2 regions of the Micromonospora sp. RV43 genome follow, and region 2 is predicted to be linked to the other one. Evidence: predicted binding sites of a transcription regulator. Region 2 holds the regulator's gene; the other holds the start of a gene.
What was found. Region 2 encodes HrcA, which represses chaperone genes, less so after heat shock. Its sites were predicted from a motif close to GGTTNGCACNCTCNNNNNGAGNGTGCNAACC; they were not measured.
Positions count from the first base shown of each region.

Region 1 (8,107 bases), on a different contig from region 2:
GCAGCGCCGGTGAGCAGCCCGGCGCCGCGCAGGAACCGCCGCCGCGACTCCGCGTCATCGTCGTGCCGTACCGGCTCCCAGCCGCCCGGGGTCTTCTCCTCCCCCGCAAGCGCGGCGACCGCCGGAGGCGGCGTCGACGGCGGCCGGTCCGCCGCGTCGGCCCGGTCGCGCCCGGCCTGCTCCCGGCGTGCCGGGCCGGCGCCCAGCGGTCCGGCCACGAACGCCCAGAGCGTCAGCGCGCCGAGTCCGCCGCCGACCAGGGAGGGCAGCGCGTCGAACGCGTTCGCGCCGGCCCGGGTCAGCGCGGCCGCGACACCGAGCACGGCGAACGCGGCGACGCCGGCCAGGCCGACCACCAGCCGCCGGGCCGCCGCCAGGCCGAGCAGCGCCCCGAAGGCGGCCAGCAGCAGCGCCGTCCCGACCAGCAGGGCGATCTTGTCGTACGTGCCGAAGACGTCGATGGCGAACTGCTTGACCGGCTCGGGCACCAGGTCGACGACGAGTCCGCCGACGGCGACGAGCGGCGCGGACCGGGGACCGGTCAGGACCGCCACGGGCTCGGCGGTACCGAGTGCCACCACGGCGGCGACGACACCGGCCAGTGCCGCGCGGCGGCGGGAGAGGGTGCTCACGGCGTCCAGTCTGGTCGACCCGCCGGCCCGGCTGCCAATGTCGTCAGCGTTCCGTAAGGGCATACGCGTCAGGGCACACCACCGGGTCGGCGGTGTGCCCTGACGTCGGGCCGTGCGGTCGGGTCAGAAGCCCGGGCCGTGCTGGTGGCCGTGACCGTGCGAGTGGCCGTGCCCACCGGCGGCCGGCTCCGGCTCGGCCGGCTTCTCCACCACGAGGCTCTCGGTGGTGAGCAGCAGGCCCGCGATCGAGGCGGCGTTGCTGACCGCGTTGCGGGTCACCTTCACCGGGTCGATGATGCCGGACTTGGCCAGGTCGACGTACTCGCCGGTGGCGGCGTCGAGGCCGTGACCCCAGTCCTGGGCGACGACCTTCTGCACCACCACGTAGCCGTCGTGGCCGGCGTTCTGGGCGATCCAGCGCAGCGGCTCGACGAGCGCCTTGCGCACGATCGAGACGCCGACCTTCTCGTCACCGGTGAAGCCCAGGTCATCGTCGAGCGCCGGCAGGATCTGGGCCAGGGCGGCACCGCCACCCGGGACCGTGCCCTCCTCGACCGCGGCCTTGGTCGCGGCGATGGCGTCCTCGATGCGGTGCTTGCGCTCCTTCATCTCGACCTCGGTGGCCGCGCCGACCTTGATCACGGCGATGCCGCCGGAGAGCTTCGCCAGCCGCTCGGCCAGCTTCTCCCGGTCCCACTCGGAGTCGGAGGCCTCGATCTCCTTGCGGATCTGCGCGACCCGGTCGGCGACCTCGGAGGCCTGCCCGCCACCGTCGACGACTGTGGTGTTCTCCTTGTCGACCACGACGCGACGGGCGGTGCCGAGCACCTCCAGGCCGACCTGGTCGAGCTTGTAGCCCAGCTCCGGGGCGACCAGCTCGGCGCCGGTCAGGATCGCCATGTCCTGGAGCATCGCCTTGCGGCGGTCGCCGAAGCCGGGGGCCTTGACGGCGCAGACCTTGACGGTCTTGCGCAGCGCGTTGACCACGAGCGTGGACAGGGCCTGGCCCTCGACGTCCTCGGCGACGATGAGCAGCGGCTTGTTGTTCTGGAGAACCTTCTCCAGCAGCGGCAGCAGCTCCTCGATCGCCGAGATCTTCTGGGTGGTGATCAGGATGTACGGGTCCTCCAGGACCGCCTCCTGCGCCTCCAGGTCGGTGACGAAGTTCGGCGAGATGAAGCCCTTGTCGAACTGGAGACCCTCGGTCACCTCCAGCTCGGTGGTGAGCGCGGAGCCCTCCTCGACGGTGATGACGCCGTCGCGGCCCACCTTCTCCATCGCCTCGGCGATCAGGTCGCCGATGGCGGCGTCCTGCGCGGAGACGGTCGCGACGTGCGCGATCGACTCCTTGCCGGCGACCTCGACGGCCTTGCCGAGCAGCGCCTCGGAGACCTTGGCGGCCGCCGCGTCGATGCCTCGCTTCAGGCCGGTCGGGTTGGTGCCGGCGGCCACGTTGCGCAGGCCCTCGCGGACCATGGCCTGGGCCAGCACGGTGGCGGTGGTGGTCCCGTCGCCGGCGACGTCGTTGGTCTTGGTCGCCACCTCCTTGACCAGCTGCGCGCCGAGGTTCTCGTACGGGTTGGTGAGCTCGATCTCCTTGGCGATGGTCACGCCGTCGTTGGTGATCGTGGGCGCACCGAACTTCTTGTCCAGGACGACGTTGCGCCCGCGCGGGCCGAGGGTGACCTTCACCGCGTCCGCGAGGGCGTTGACACCGTGCTCGAGCAGGTGCCGGGCGTCGTCCGAGAAGCTGAGGATCTTCGCCATCAGTATCCCTTCGAAGCGACGTCGCCCCGGCCCGGCGAGCCGGACCGGGGCAACGACACTGATCGGTTGCTTACTTCTCGATGACCGCGAGGACGTCGCGGGCGGAGAGCACCAGGTACTCCTCGCCGGCGTACTTGACCTCGGTGCCGCCGTACTTCGAGTAGAGGACGGTGTCGCCGACCTTCACGTCGATCGGCACGCGGTTGCCCTTGTCGTCGATCCGGCCCGGGCCGACAGCGAGGACGGTGCCCTCCTGCGGCTTCTCCTTGGCGGTGTCGGGGATCACGATGCCCGAGGCGGTGGTGGTCTCGGCCTCGTTCGCCTGGACCACGATGCGGTCCTCGAGCGGCTTGATCGCAACCTTGGTCGCGGTAGTCACGGGCATACCCTCCCGGGTACTTGGTGTCGTTGCCGGCCGGCATGCCGACCAGCGTCAATCTGCCACATGCCACCGGGCGGGGCCGTCGTCGCGGGTGCCGGTCCGCCTGGCGCTCAACCCCCGGGCACGAGGCTCGGGCGTTGGCACCCTCAGGGTGAGAGTGCTAATCGCAGGTTATTCCTCGGCTAGCACTCCGTCAAGGAGAGTGCCAACGCGTCGCCCTCCGTGTCGCGCCGGAACCGGGCCGGGAGAATGAGCGCGTGGATCTCGACCAGCTCACCGCGCTGCGTACCCCCGAGGGGTCGGCCGCGCTCGCCGCGGCCGAACGGGTGGCCGGCGGCGACCCGCTGGCGGCGGCGGCCGCGCTGCGTTCGGCCGGGATTCCCGGCGGGCTCGCGGCGGCCGCACTCACCCAGGCGGAGCTGCGCCGCCGGGCCGCCGGCAAGTTCGGCGCGGCGGCGGCCGGGATGTTCCTCACCCGGGCCGGGCTGGAGCAGGCCACCCGCCGCGCGGTCGCCGACCGGCGCGCCGCGCGGCTGCGGGCCACGGGTGTGACCACGCTGGCCGACCTGGGGTGCGGGCTGGGGGCCGACGCGCTCGCCGCGGCCCGCGCCGGCATCCGGGTGTACGCGGTGGAGGCCGACCCGGTGACCGCCGCGATGGCCGCCGCGAACGCCGAGGCGGCCGGGCTGGCCGACCTGGTGACTGTCGAGCGCGGTGACGCCACGGCGTTCGACGCGACAGGGGTCGACGCCGTGTTCTGCGATCCGGCGCGGCGGCGGGCCGGCACCGGGCGGCGTGTGTTCGACCCGAACGCCTACTCGCCGCCGTGGGACTTCGTCACCGGCCTGGCCGCGCGCGTGCCGCGCACAGTGGTGAAGGTGGCGCCCGGGCTGGACCACGCGCTGATCCCGGCCGGCGCCGAGGCGGAGTGGGTGAGCGTGGACGGCGACCTGGTCGAGGCCGCGCTCTGGTGCGGCGAGCTGGCCGAGGTCCCACGCCGCGCCACCCTGCTGCGCGAGAAGGAAGGGCCCCTTCTTAACGCCTCCGGTAGCAAAAGGGGCCCTTCCTATCACCTCACCGGGACCGGTGCGCAGGAGGCGCCGGTGGGACCGGTGCGGCGGTTCCTCTACGACCCGGACCCGGCGGTGGTGCGCGCGCACCTGGTCGCCGAGCTGGCCGCCGACCTCGACGCCACGCTCGCCGACCCGTCGATCGCCTACCTGTACGCCGACGAGGCCCGGCCCACGCCGTTCGCCCGCTGCCTGGAGATCACCGACGTGCTGCCGTTCTCGCTGAAGCGGCTGCGCGCCCTGCTGCGGGAGCGGCGCGTCGGCCGGGTCGAGATCCGTAAGCGCGGCTCGGCGCTGGAGCCGGAGAAGCTGCGCCGCGACCTGCGGCTGTCCGGCGACGAGGCGGCCGGTCTGGCGCTGACCCGGGTGGCCGGCGACCCCACTGTGCTCGTCTGCCGGCCGGTTCCGCCCGGCGGTTGACCCCGGCTCACGTTTCCGGCTCGCGGTGTCGCGGCGCGCGGGTTAGCTTGAGCCCGTGGCGGGCCCTGGCACTCCGGCGATCGCGTTGCTGAGCAAGCGGAAGATCGCCCACAGCACCCACACCTACGACGTCTCGCCGGACGCGCCGAACTACGGCGCGCTCGTGGCGACCGCGCTCGGCGTGGCGCCGGAGCGCGTGTTCAAGTCGCTCGTCACCGAGGTCGACGGCGGGCTGACGGTGGCGGTGGTGCCGGTGACCGGCGAGCTGGACCTGAAGGCGCTCGCCGCCGCGGCCGGCGGCAAGCGGGCGACGATGGCGGAGCGCACGACGGCGGAGCGCGCGACCGGATACGTCCGCGGCGGCATCAGCCCGCTCGGGCAGCGCAAGCGGCTACCGACTGTCATCGACGCCTCCGCGCTGACGCACCCGACGGTGTACGTCTCGGCGGGTCGCCGGGGGTTGCAGGTGCAGCTCGCGCCGACGGATCTGGTGGCGCTCACCGGGGCGACGACGGCGTCGATCGCCACTGCCTGAGCGGCTCGTGACGGTACGTATGGGAGCGTTTCCGGAACGCGCTCTCCCGGCGGTGTCCCGCGGGTGACAACCGCGTTGCTGAATTGTTACCGCCGCCAACAAACTTCTGACCTCGGCAGTCTTGCGGCGCATGGGAAGCGGGGAATACGTTGCCGGGCACAACAAAACATCACCACTCCCCCACCTCCGAAAGGACCCTGCACATGCGCAAGGGCTTCCTCACCTTCGCGGCCGTCGGTCTTCTCGCGACCGGCAGCATGGCCGCCTGCGGTGACAACGGCGGTTCTTCCGACGAGGCCGGCGGCTCCAACGCCAAGAAGCCGAAGATCGGCGTGATCCTGCCGGACAGCAAGTCCTCCGCCCGCTGGGAGGGCGCGGACCGCAAGTACCTCAAGGCGGCGTTCGACGCGGCCGGCGTCGAGTCCGACATCCAGAACGCGCAGAACGACAAGACCGCGTTCCAGACCATCGCCGACCAGATGATCACCAACGGCGTCAACGTCCTGATGATCGTCAACCTGGACTCCGGCACCGGCAAAGCCGTGCTCGACAAGGCCAAGTCGCAGGGCGTCGCGACCATCGACTACGACCGGCTGACCCTGGGCGGCTCCGCCCAGTACTACGTCAGCTTCGACAACGAGGCGGTCGGCAAGCTCCAGGGCGAGGGCCTGAGCAAGTGCCTGACCGACAAGGGCGTCAAGAACCCGTCGATCGCGTACCTCAACGGCTCGCCGACCGACAACAACGCCACCCTGTTCAAGAACGGGTACGACTCGGTGCTCAAGCCGAAGTTCGACTCGAAGGAGTACACCAAGGTCGCCGACGACTCGGTGCCGGCCTGGGACAACGCGCAGGCCGCCACGATCTTCGAGCAGCAGCTGACCAAGGCCGGCGGCAAGATCGACGGCGTGCTCGCCGCCAACGACGGTCTCGGCAACGCGGCCATCTCGGTGCTGAAGAAGAACAAGCTCAACGGCAAGGTTCCGGTGACCGGTCAGGACGCCACCAAGGAGGGCCTGCAGAACATCCTCGCCGGTGACCAGTGCATGACTGTCTACAAGGCGGTCAAGAAGGAGGCGGACGCCGCCGCCGAGCTGGCCATCGCGCTCGCCAAGGGTGAGCCGAAGGACACCGGCCAGACGGTCAAGGACCCGGAGGGCGGCCGGGACGTGCCGTCGGTGCTGCTGGAGCCCAAGGCCATCTACAAGGACAACGTCAAGGACGTGGTGGCCGACGGATACGTCACCAAGGAAGAGCTCTGCACCGGTGCCTTCGCGAAGCTCTGCACCGACGCCGGCGTGAGCTGACCCACCCGCCTCAGGCGGCGCCGCCCGGCACGGGGTTTCCCGTGCCGGGCGGCGCCCGCGCCGGACGGGATCCGAGACCTCCCTCCGCCCAAAGGAGAACCCCGTGTCCGCAACCCCCCTGCTGGAGCTACGCGGGATCGACAAGAGCTTCGGTCCCGTCCAGGTGCTGCGTGACGTCGCCTTCGCCGCGCACGCCGGCGAGGTGACCGCGCTGGTCGGCGACAACGGCGCCGGCAAGTCGACCCTGGTGAAGTGCATCAGTGGCATCCACCCCACCGATGCCGGCGAGTTCGTCTTCGACGGCCGCCCGGTGACCATCAACAGCCCTCGGGACGCCGCCGCGCTCGGGATCGAGGTCGTCTACCAGGACCTCGCGCTCTGCGACAACCTCGACATCGTGCAGAACATGTTCCTCGGCCGGGAGAAGCGCAGCGGCATCGTGCTCGACGAGCCGACCATGGAGCAGATGGCCGCCGAGACGCTCGCCGGCCTGAGCGTGCGCACCGTGAAGTCGCTGCGCCAGCACGTGGCCAGCCTCTCCGGCGGCCAGCGGCAGACCGTGGCCATCGCCAAGGCCGTGCTCTGGAACAGCCGGCTCGTCATCCTGGACGAGCCGACCGCCGCACTCGGCGTCGCGCAGACCGCCCAGGTGCTGGAGCTGGTCCGCCGGCTGGCCGACAACGGCCTGGCCGTGGTGCTCATCTCGCACAACATGAACGACGTCTTCGCCGTCTCCGACCGGATCGCCGCGCTCTACCTCGGCCAGATGGTCGCCCAGGTGAAGACCACCGACATCACCCACTCGCAGGTGGTCGAGCTGATCACCGCCGGCCGCTCCGGCAGCCTCGGCCTCACCGGCGAGCCGGGCGGCAACGGCGCCGCGCCCGCCGACACCACTCCAGGAGCCGTCCGATGACCGCCATCGTCGTGAAGAAGGAAGGCCCGGCCGGCGTCACCCCGACACCGACCGTCGGCAGCCACGTGAACAACTACTGGCGCCGGGTACGCGGCGGCGACATCGGTGCGCTCCCCGCTGTGGTCATGCTCGTGACGCTGGCGGTGGGCTTCTCGATCGCCCGCCCGTCGTTCTTCACCGCCGGCAACCTGGCGAACCTGTTCACCCAGGGCGCGGCGGTCACGCTCATCGCGATGGGTCTGGTCTTCGTCCTGCTGCTCGGCGAGATCGACCTCTCCGCCGGCTTCGCCAGCGGCGTCTGCGCCGCGATCCTGGCCAACGTGGTGACAGTGCTCGGCTACCCCTGGTACGTGGCGGTGCTCTCCGCCGTCGTCACCGGTGTGGTGATCGGCACCGTGCTGGGCCTGCTGGTCGCCAAGGTCGGCATCCCCTCCTTCGTGGTCACGCTCGCCGGGTTCCTGGCCTTTCAGGGCGTGGTGCTGACGCTCATGGACGAGGGCGCCAACATCGCGGTCCGGGACGACGTGCTCGTCGCGATCGCCAACCGCAACCTCTCGCCCGTGCTGGGCTGGTCGCTCGCAGCCGTCGCCGTCGTCGGGTACGCGGCCGTGCAGTTGCTGCGGCACCGCAACCGTGCCGCCCGCGGCCTGCTCACCGACCCGATCGCGGTGGTCGCCGCGCGGATCGCCGGTCTGGCCGTGATCCTCGGCGTGGCGGTCTACGTGCTCAACCTGGAGCGCAGCCGCAACGTGCTCGTCGTCTCGCTCAAGGGCGTGCCGATCGTGGTGCCGATCATCGCGATCCTGCTCGTCGTCTGGACGTTCGTGCTCCAGCGCACCAGCTACGGGCGGCACATCTACGCGGTCGGCGGCAACGCCGAGGCGGCCCGCCGGGCCGGCATCAACGTCGACCGGATCCGCATCTCCGTGTTCATCATCTGCTCCTCGATGGCCGCGATCGGCGGCATCGTGGCCGCCAGCCGGGCCAACTCGGTCGACCCCAACACCGGGGGCAGTAACGTACTGCTCTACGCCGTGGGCGCGGCGGTGATCGGCGGCACCAGCCTCTTCGGCGGCAA
Region 1 covers NZ_LEKG01000011.1:95-8,201, forward strand. Annotated here, with positions in the region: partial or broken gene ABD52_RS04615 (molybdopterin-binding oxidoreductase) at 1-632, opposite strand, end outside; gene groL (chaperonin GroEL) at 756-2,399, opposite strand; gene groES (co-chaperone GroES) at 2,470-2,784, opposite strand; gene ABD52_RS04630 (methyltransferase domain-containing protein) at 3,039-4,271, shown strand; gene ybaK (Cys-tRNA(Pro) deacylase) at 4,327-4,806, shown strand; gene ABD52_RS04640 (sugar ABC transporter substrate-binding protein) at 5,010-6,113, shown strand; gene ABD52_RS04645 (ATP-binding cassette domain-containing protein) at 6,217-7,029, shown strand; gene ABD52_RS04650 (sugar ABC transporter permease) at 7,026-8,107, shown strand, end outside.
Region 1: a site for HrcA is predicted at 2,917-2,947, ahead of groES (co-chaperone GroES). Genes of this name have one in related genera too.

Region 2 (8,107 bases):
CGTTCGCCGCAGGTGGAGACCGGGTGGTGATCCACCACCGGGACTCGGCCGAGCTGGCCGAGCGGCTGCGCGCCGAGTTGCCGGGTGACGGGCACGTGGTGGTACGCGCCGACCTGGCCGACGCCGACGCGGTACGGACCATGGTGGACGAGGCGGCCCAGCGACTCGGCGGCCTCGACGTACTCGTGAACAACGCCGGGGTGTTCGGGCCGGCCGATCCCCCGCACCCGGTCTTCGAGAGCAGCTACGAGCAGTGGCGGGCGCGCTGGCGGGAGGTGCTCGACACCAACCTCGTCGGCGCCGCGAACGCCGCCTGGTGCGCCGCGCAGCACATGCGCGAACGCGGGGGCCGGATCGTGAACGTCTCGTCCCGGGGCGCGTTCCGGGGCGAGCCGGCCAACCCGGCGTACGGGGCCAGCAAGGCCGGGATGAACGCGATGGCCCAGTCGCTGGCGGTGGCCCTGGCGCCGTACGGCATCGCTGTGGCGTGCGTGGCGCCCGGCTTCGTCGAGACCGACATGACGAACGAGCACCTGAAGAGCGAGCGGGGCGAGGCGGTACGCGCCCAGTCCCCGTTCCACCGGGTGGCCCGGCCGGAGGAGATCGCGGCGGCGGTGCACTGGCTGGCGAGCCCCGAGGCCGAGTGGGCCGCAGGCACCATCATCGACATGAACGGCGCCTCCTACCTCCGCTCCTGACCCCCACGCCCTCCGCGATCTTGCACTTTCGGCCCCGACAAAGCTTCGCAAAAGGGGCGCGACGCGGGCCGAAACTGCAAGATCAACGCGGAAGGGGGGCGCGGAAGGGGCGCGCGGCGCGGGTTACCAGTGGGTCAGGCGGGTGGCCAGGACCGTCAGGGCTGCCACGCCAGCCGTGGACGTGCGCAGGACCGACGGGCCCAGGCGGACCGTACGGGCGCCCGCGTCGGCGAACGCGGCCAGCTCGTGGTCGGCGATGCCGCCCTCCGGGCCCACCACCAGCACGATCTCGCCGGTGGCCGGCAGGTCGACTGTGGTCAGCCGGTCGTGGGCGCCCTCGTGCAGCACGAACGCGCCGGCCGCACCGGCGATCCGGCGGGCCACCGAGGCGGTGGACTCGTCGGGCGCGCCGGCCACCACCGGCAGCCACGGGCGGCGGGCCTGCTTGGCCGCCTCCCGGGCGGTGGCGACCCACTTCTGCCGGGCCCGTTCGCCCCGCTCGCCGCGCCACTGCGCCACCGAGCGGGACGCCGCCCACGGCACGATCTCGTCCACGCCGACCTCGGTCATCGCCTGCACGGCGAGTTCACCCCGGTCGCCCTTGGCGATGCCCTGCACCACGACGAGCCGGGGTACCGGTGCGTCCGCGTACCCCCGGCTGGTGACCCGCAGGTAGAGCGTGCCGCGGCCGACGGCGGTGACCACCGCGGCGGCGGTGCCGCCCCGGCCGTCGGCGAGCACCAGTTCCTCGCCGGCGCGCAGCCGCTGCACGGTGGCCGCGTGGTGGCCCTCCGGGCCGTCGAGCGTCAGCGTGTCACCGGTGGGCAGCGCCTCGACCAGGAACAGCGGGGCGGACACCTCAGGCGTGCCCGTTGAAGGCGTCGCGCATCCGGGAGAAGAACCCGCCCTGCTTGGTCAGCTCGGCGACCTCCTCGCCGCGGGTCTTGGCGAAGTCGCGCAGCATCCGCTCCTGGTCGGCGTCGAGCTTGGTCGGGGTACGCACGTCCAGGTGCACGTAGAGGTCACCCCGGCCGGTGCCGCGCAGGTGCGGTACGCCCCGGGCGCGCAGCCGCATCGTGCTTCCGGGCTGGGTGCCGGGCTTGACGTCGACCGTCTCCTCGCTGTCCAGCGTCTTGATGGTCAGCCGGGTGCCCAGCGCGGCCGCGGTCATCGGCACGGTGACCCGGCAGTGCAGGTCGTCGCCCTTGCGGGAGTAGACGTCGTGCGGCCGCTCGTGGATCTCGACGTAGAGGTCACCGGCGGTGCCGCCACCCGGGCCGACCTCGCCCTGCTGGGCCAGGCGGATCCGCATGCCGTCCTCGACCCCGGCCGGGATCTTCACGGTGAGCGAGCGGCGGGTGCGCACCCGGCCGTCACCGGCGCAGGTCGGGCAGGGGTGCGGGATGGTGGTGCCGTAGCCCTGGCAGACGGTGCACGGCCGGGCGGAGACCACCTGGCCGAGGAACGTCCGCTGCACCGACTGCACCTCGCCCCGGCCGCCGCACGCCTCGCAGGTGGCCAGGTGGGTGCCGGCGGCGGTGCCGGCGCCGGAGCAGGTGGTGCAGAGCACGGCGGTGTCGACGGTGATCGGCGCCTCGACGCCGAACGCGGTCTCGTTGAGGTCCAGCTCCAGGCGCAGGATCGCGTCCGCACCGGGGCGGGTACGCGGACGCGGCCCCCGGCTGCCGCCCGCGGCGCCGCCGAAGAACGCGTCCATGATGTCCTGGAAGCCGACGAACGGACCGGCGCCGCCCGGGCCGCCTGGACCGCCCATGCCGCCGCCGCCCGGCGCGAGCGGGTCGCCACCCAGGTCGACGATCTGCCGCTTCCGGTCGTCCGAGAGGACCTCGTACGCGGCGTTGATGTCCTTGAACTTCTCCTGGGCCTCCGGGTCCGGATTGACGTCCGGGTGGAACTGCCGCGCCAGCTTGCGGTAGGCGCGCTTGATCTCGTCGTCGGAGGCGTCCCGGCTCACGCCGAGAATGCCGTAGTAGTCCCTGGCCACTGCGTTAGGTGTCCTCATGTTCGTCTCGCGTCGCTCCGGTCGTCGGCCGGAACCGGCCGTCGGCCCTGACTGGTCAGTTCTGGGCCAGCAGTTCGCCCACGTAGCGTGCCACGGCCCTCACCATGGCGATATTGCCGGGGTAGTCCATCCGGGTCGGCCCGAGCACGCCGAGTCCACCGACGATCGTGCTGCCCGGTCCGTAGCCGGTGCTGACCACCGAGGCGGCCCGCAGGTTGTCGAATTCGTTCTCGTCGCCGATGAGCACCCGGGTGGTGCTCGGCTCCGTCTCACCGATCAGCTTGAGCAGCACGACCTCTTCTTCGAGCGCTTCCAGGATGGGCCGCAGCGAGCCCTGGAAGTCGAGCAGGCCGCCCCGGGTGAGGTTGGCCTGTCCGGCCAGCGCGAGGCGCTCCTCGTGCCGTTCCACGAGCGTCTCCAGCAACACGGTGGAGAGCGTGGTCATGGCCGGGCGCAGATGCGGCGCGGACTCCTCGACGAGCGCCTCCACCAGCGGCGGCGTCTCGGCGAGCTGGCTGCCGACGAGCTTCTCGTTCACCAGCCGGCGCAGGTCGGTCACGTCGTCGGCGGGCACCGGGGCGGGCAGCTCGACCAGCCGCTGCTCGACCCGGCCGGTGTCGGCGATCATGACGACCATGAGCCGGGTGGTGGAGATCGGCACCAGCTCCAGGTGGCGCACCTTGGAGCGGGCCAGGCTCGGGTACTGCACCACTGCCACCTGCCGGGTGAGCTGGGCGAGCAGCCGGACCGTGCGGTGCACCACGTCGTCCAGGTCGACGGCGCCGACCAGGAAGCGCTCGATCGCCCGGCGTTCGGCCGGGCTGAGCGGCTTGACCCGGGACAGCCGGTCGACGAAGAGGCGGTAGCCGCGGTCGGTGGGCACCCGGCCGGCGCTGGTGTGCGGCTGCCGGATGTAGCCCTCCTCCTCCAGCACCGCCATGTCGTTGCGCACGGTGGCCGGCGAGACGCCGAGCTGGTGCCGCTCGACCAGGGCCTTGCTGCCGACCGGTTCCTGCGTGGCGACGTAGTCCTCGACGATCGCGCGCAGCACGGCGAGTTTGCGGTCGTCGAGACCCATTCCCCACCTCCTGACGCACCTCGGCCGGGCCGGCACGCGGCATCCGCCGGGCGGCTGGCACTCGACTGTAGCGAGTGCCAGTCTACGTCGGCACCCCCGCCGGCGCGATGATCGCCCGACGGACCTGCGGTGCGGCCCACCACACAGCGCCGCCCACCAGGGCCGAACAGCCGGTCATCGTCGGTCTGTGTCGCTCTGGTGCGAGTTGACCGGTGCCCCTACCGTGGCGACCATGACAGAACCTCCTCGCCCTCCAGGGGCAGGGGACTCCGGCCCCCAGCCCGACCCGTCGGCGCCCTACGGCTCGTCGCCGGGCAGCGAACCGCCCACCGCTCCACTGTCCGGGGCGCCGGGCGCCGGCGGCTATCCCCCGCCCGGTGACTATCCCCCTCCGGGCGGCTACCCGCCCCCCGGTGGTTACCCTCCGCCGGGCGGCACGCCCGGCTACGGCGCCGGCTACCCCGCCGGTGGCGGGTACGGCCCCGCCGCGTACGCCAACAACGACGAGAAGACGTGGGCCCTGGTGGCGCACTTCGGTGGCGCCGCGGGTGTCATCGTCGGCGGCGGTCTGCTCGGCTGGGTCGCCCCGCTGATCGCGATGATGACCCGTGGTCAGCAGTCGCCGACGGTCCGCGCCCACGCGGTCGCGGCGCTGAACTTCCAGATCACCTGGGCCATCGCCAGCGTGCTCGCCTGGGTGATCACGGTCATCACCTGCGGGATCCTGTTCTTCGTCCCGATGCTGGTCTGGCTGGTGCCGCTGATCTTCGGAATCATCGGCGGGGTCAAGGCCAACGAGGGTGTGCTCTACCGCTACCCGATGACCTACAACTTCATCAAGTGACACCGCCGGCCGGCCGAGGGGGCGGCCGGCCGGTGCCGGTCACGGCAGCAGGTCGCGTACCACCGCGTCGGCCAGCAGCCGGCCGCGCAGTGTCAGCACCACAAGCCCTCGCGCGTACGCCCCGGCGTCGAGCAGCCCGGCGTCCCGGGCCCGCTCGGCGCCCGCCCGGCCGGGCTCGTCCAGCACGTCCAGCGGCAGCCCGGAGGCGAGCCGCACCCGCAGCATCACGTCCTCCATGTGCTGCTCGTCCGGGGTGAGCTGCTCCCGGGCCAGCGCGGGCGAGGCGCCCTCGGCCAGCCGGGCCGCGTACGCGCTCGGGTGCTTGACGTTCCACCACCGCACGCCGCCGACGTGGCTGTGCGCCCCCGGGCCCAGGCCCCACCAGTCGGCGCCGGTCCAGTAGAGCAGGTTGTGCCGGCACGCCGCCGCCGCCGACCGGGCCCAGTTCGACACCTCGTACCAGGAGAAGCCGGCCTCGCCGAGCGCGGCCTCCGCAGCCAGGTAGCGGTCCGCCGCCACGTCGTCGGAGGGGTACGGCAGCTCGCCGCGGCGCATCCGCGCGGCCAGCCGGGTGCCATCCTCCACGATCAGGGCGTACGCGCTGACGTGGTCCACGCCCGCGTCGACCACCTGGGCCAGCGAGGCGGCGAAGTCGTCTGCGGTCTCGCCCGGCGTGCCGTAGATCAGGTCCAGGTTCACGTGCTCGAACCCGGCGTCGCGCGCCTCCAGCGCGGCGGCGGTGGCCCGGCCCGCGCTGTGCCGCCGGTCCAGCACCGCGAGCACCCCCGGCGCGGCGGACTGCATGCCGAGCGAGATCCGGGTGTACCCGGCGGCCCGCAGCGTCTTGAGCGACTCCGGGCTCACCGACTCGGGGTTGGCCTCGGTAGTCACCTCGGCGTCGGCGGCCAGCCCCCAGACGCGGTCGATGCCGTCGAGGATCCGGGCCAGGTCGTCGGCGGGCAGCAGGGTGGGCGTGCCGCCGCCGACGAAGACCGTGTCGACCCGGGGTGGCGGCGAGTCGCCCAGCACCCGGGCGGCCAGCGCCAGTTCGGCCAGCACCGAGTCGGCGTACGTCTCCCGGCTCGCCCCGCCGCCCAGCTCCGAGGCGGTGTACGTGTTGAAGTCGCAGTAACCGCACCGGCTGGCGCAGAACGGCACGTGGACGTACACGCCGAAGCCGCGCGCGCCGACGGCGCGACGGGCGGTGGCGGGCAGCGATCCGTCGCGCGGGACGGGTTCGCCTTCTGGAAGGACGCCGGGCATGGCCACTAGTGTGCCCGGCATGACCTCTCCGGACGCTCTCGTGCGAGTCGCCACGGCCCGTGGGGTGACCACCCTCACCCTGGACAGCCCGCACAATCGCAACGCGCTCTCGACGCCCCTGATGACCCAGCTGCTGGCCGGGCTGGCCGACGCGGTCGCCGACGACGCGGTACGCGCGATCGTGCTCGACCACACCGGCCCGGTCTTCTGCTCCGGCGCCGACCTGAAGGAGACAGCCGCCGCGTACGCCAGCGGCACGGTGCCCGCCGGGATGCTCGGCGACGTGCTGGTGGCGGTGCGGGAGTGCCCGAAGCCGGTGGTGGCGAAGATCGCCGGGCCGGCCCGGGCCGGTGGACTGGGCCTGATCGCCGCCGCCGACCTGGCGGTCTGCGCGCAGGAGGCGACGTTCGCGTTCACCGAGGTGCGGATCGGCGTGATCCCGGCGGTGATCTCGGCGACCGTGCTGCCCCGGCTGGGCCAGCGGGCCGCCGCCGAGCTGTACCTGACCGGCGACACGTTCGACGGCCGCCGCGCCGCCGAGATCGGCCTGGTCACCGCAGCGGTGCCGGCCGACGAGCTGGACGCCGCCGTCGAGCGCTACTGCGCCTCGCTGGTGAAGGGCGCCCCGGGGGCGCTGGCCGGGGCGAAGGAGCTGCTGCGCCGGCCCGCCGGTCCCGACCTGCGGGCCGAGATCGCCGAGTTGGCCGCCCTGTCGACCGGGTACTTCCTCTCCGACGAGGGACGCGAGGGCGTCATGGCGTTCCGGGAGAAGCGTCCCGCCGCCTGGGTGCCCGCCGGAGACTGAGGTTCGCGGCGGGCCCCGCGGGAGCCCCATTGCGGCCGAGGTGGGGCCCGCCGGTCGGCCGAGACCCGCCGTGGCGGGTGGGACGTACGCTTGTCGGACTGTCGGGACAGGGGGTGCGGGTGCGGACGCGAGCGGCGATCGTGGCATCTGGGGTGGCGGTGTGCGTGCTGGCACTGCTCGCGGTCTACGTCGTGACCAAGCAGTTCGGCGAGCACCTGCGGCTCCCCCTGGCCAGCCGGACCTGCACCGTGAAGGCCGACGGCGAGGTGGTGCTCGGCGCCGACCAGATGGCGAACGCGGCCACCATCGCGGCCATCGGGATGCAGCGCCGGATGCCCGAGCGGGCGGTGGTGGTGGCGCTGGCGACCGCCTACCAGGAGTCGCACCTGCGCAACATCGCCCACGGCGACCGCGACTCGCTCGGCCTGTTCCAGCAGCGCCCGAGCCAGGGCTGGGGCAGCCCGGAGGAGATCCAGGACCCGCGGTACGCGGCGAACAAGTTCTACGCCGCGCTGAAGAAGGTCAAGGGCTGGGAGCGGATGCGGATCACCGACGCCGCCCAGCGGGTGCAGCGGTCGGCGTTCCCCGAGGCGTACCAGAAGTGGGCGGACGAGTCGGAGGTCCTCACCCGCGCGTTGCTCGGCCACGCGACCGGCGCGGTGGCCTGCACGGTCAGCTCGCCGCCGACGATGCGCGGGCCGGCTGCCGCCAGCGCCGTGCTGGAGAGCCTGTCGCTGGACTGGGGGCTGCCCCGGCTGGCCACTGCGACGGACCTGACCGCGCTCACCGTGCCGGCGGGCGACGACCGCAACGGCTGGCGGTACGCGCACTGGCTGGTCTCGCACGCCGACGATCACGGCGTGAAGAAGGTCCGCTTCGGCAACCTGGAGTGGACCGCCGCGCAGGGCTCCTGGGCCCGGGTGAAGGGCGACCCGGCCACCGAGGTGCGGGCCGAGGTGTTCGCCGCGGCCTGACCGGCCCGCCGGGTCAGCCCTTCACGGCTCCCGCGACGAGGCCGGAGACCATCCGGCGCTGCACCAGCAGGAAGAAGACGATCACCGGCAGGGTGAACAGCGTGGACGCCGCCATCACCGAGCCCCAGGCGGTGTCGTCCCGGCCGAAGAAGAACGTCATGGCCACCGGCAGCGTGTACTTCTGCTGGTCGTTGATGAAGGTCAGCGCGAAGATCAGCTCGTTCCACGCGGTGATGAACGAGAAGATGCTGGTGGCGACCAGGCCGGGCGCGACGAGCGGGAACAGCACCTTGCGGAACGTCTGGGCCCGGCTGGCGCCGTCGATCGCGGCGGCCTCCTCCAGTTCCTTCGGCACCGCGGCGACGAAGCCGCGCAGCATCCAGACCGCGAACGGCAGCGAGAAGCCGAGGTACGTGAGGATC
Region 2 covers NZ_LEKG01000030.1:8,540-16,646, reverse strand. Annotated here, with positions in the region: gene ABD52_RS10340 (SDR family NAD(P)-dependent oxidoreductase) at 1-698, shown strand, start outside; gene ABD52_RS10335 (16S rRNA (uracil(1498)-N(3))-methyltransferase) at 822-1,556, opposite strand; gene dnaJ (molecular chaperone DnaJ) at 1,558-2,703, opposite strand; gene hrcA (heat-inducible transcriptional repressor HrcA) at 2,777-3,799, opposite strand; gene ABD52_RS38205 (DUF4870 domain-containing protein) at 4,032-4,643, shown strand; gene hemW (radical SAM family heme chaperone HemW) at 4,683-5,906, opposite strand; gene ABD52_RS10310 (enoyl-CoA hydratase-related protein) at 5,926-6,711, shown strand; gene ABD52_RS10305 (hypothetical protein) at 6,825-7,685, shown strand; gene ABD52_RS10300 (carbohydrate ABC transporter permease) at 7,699-8,107, opposite strand, start outside.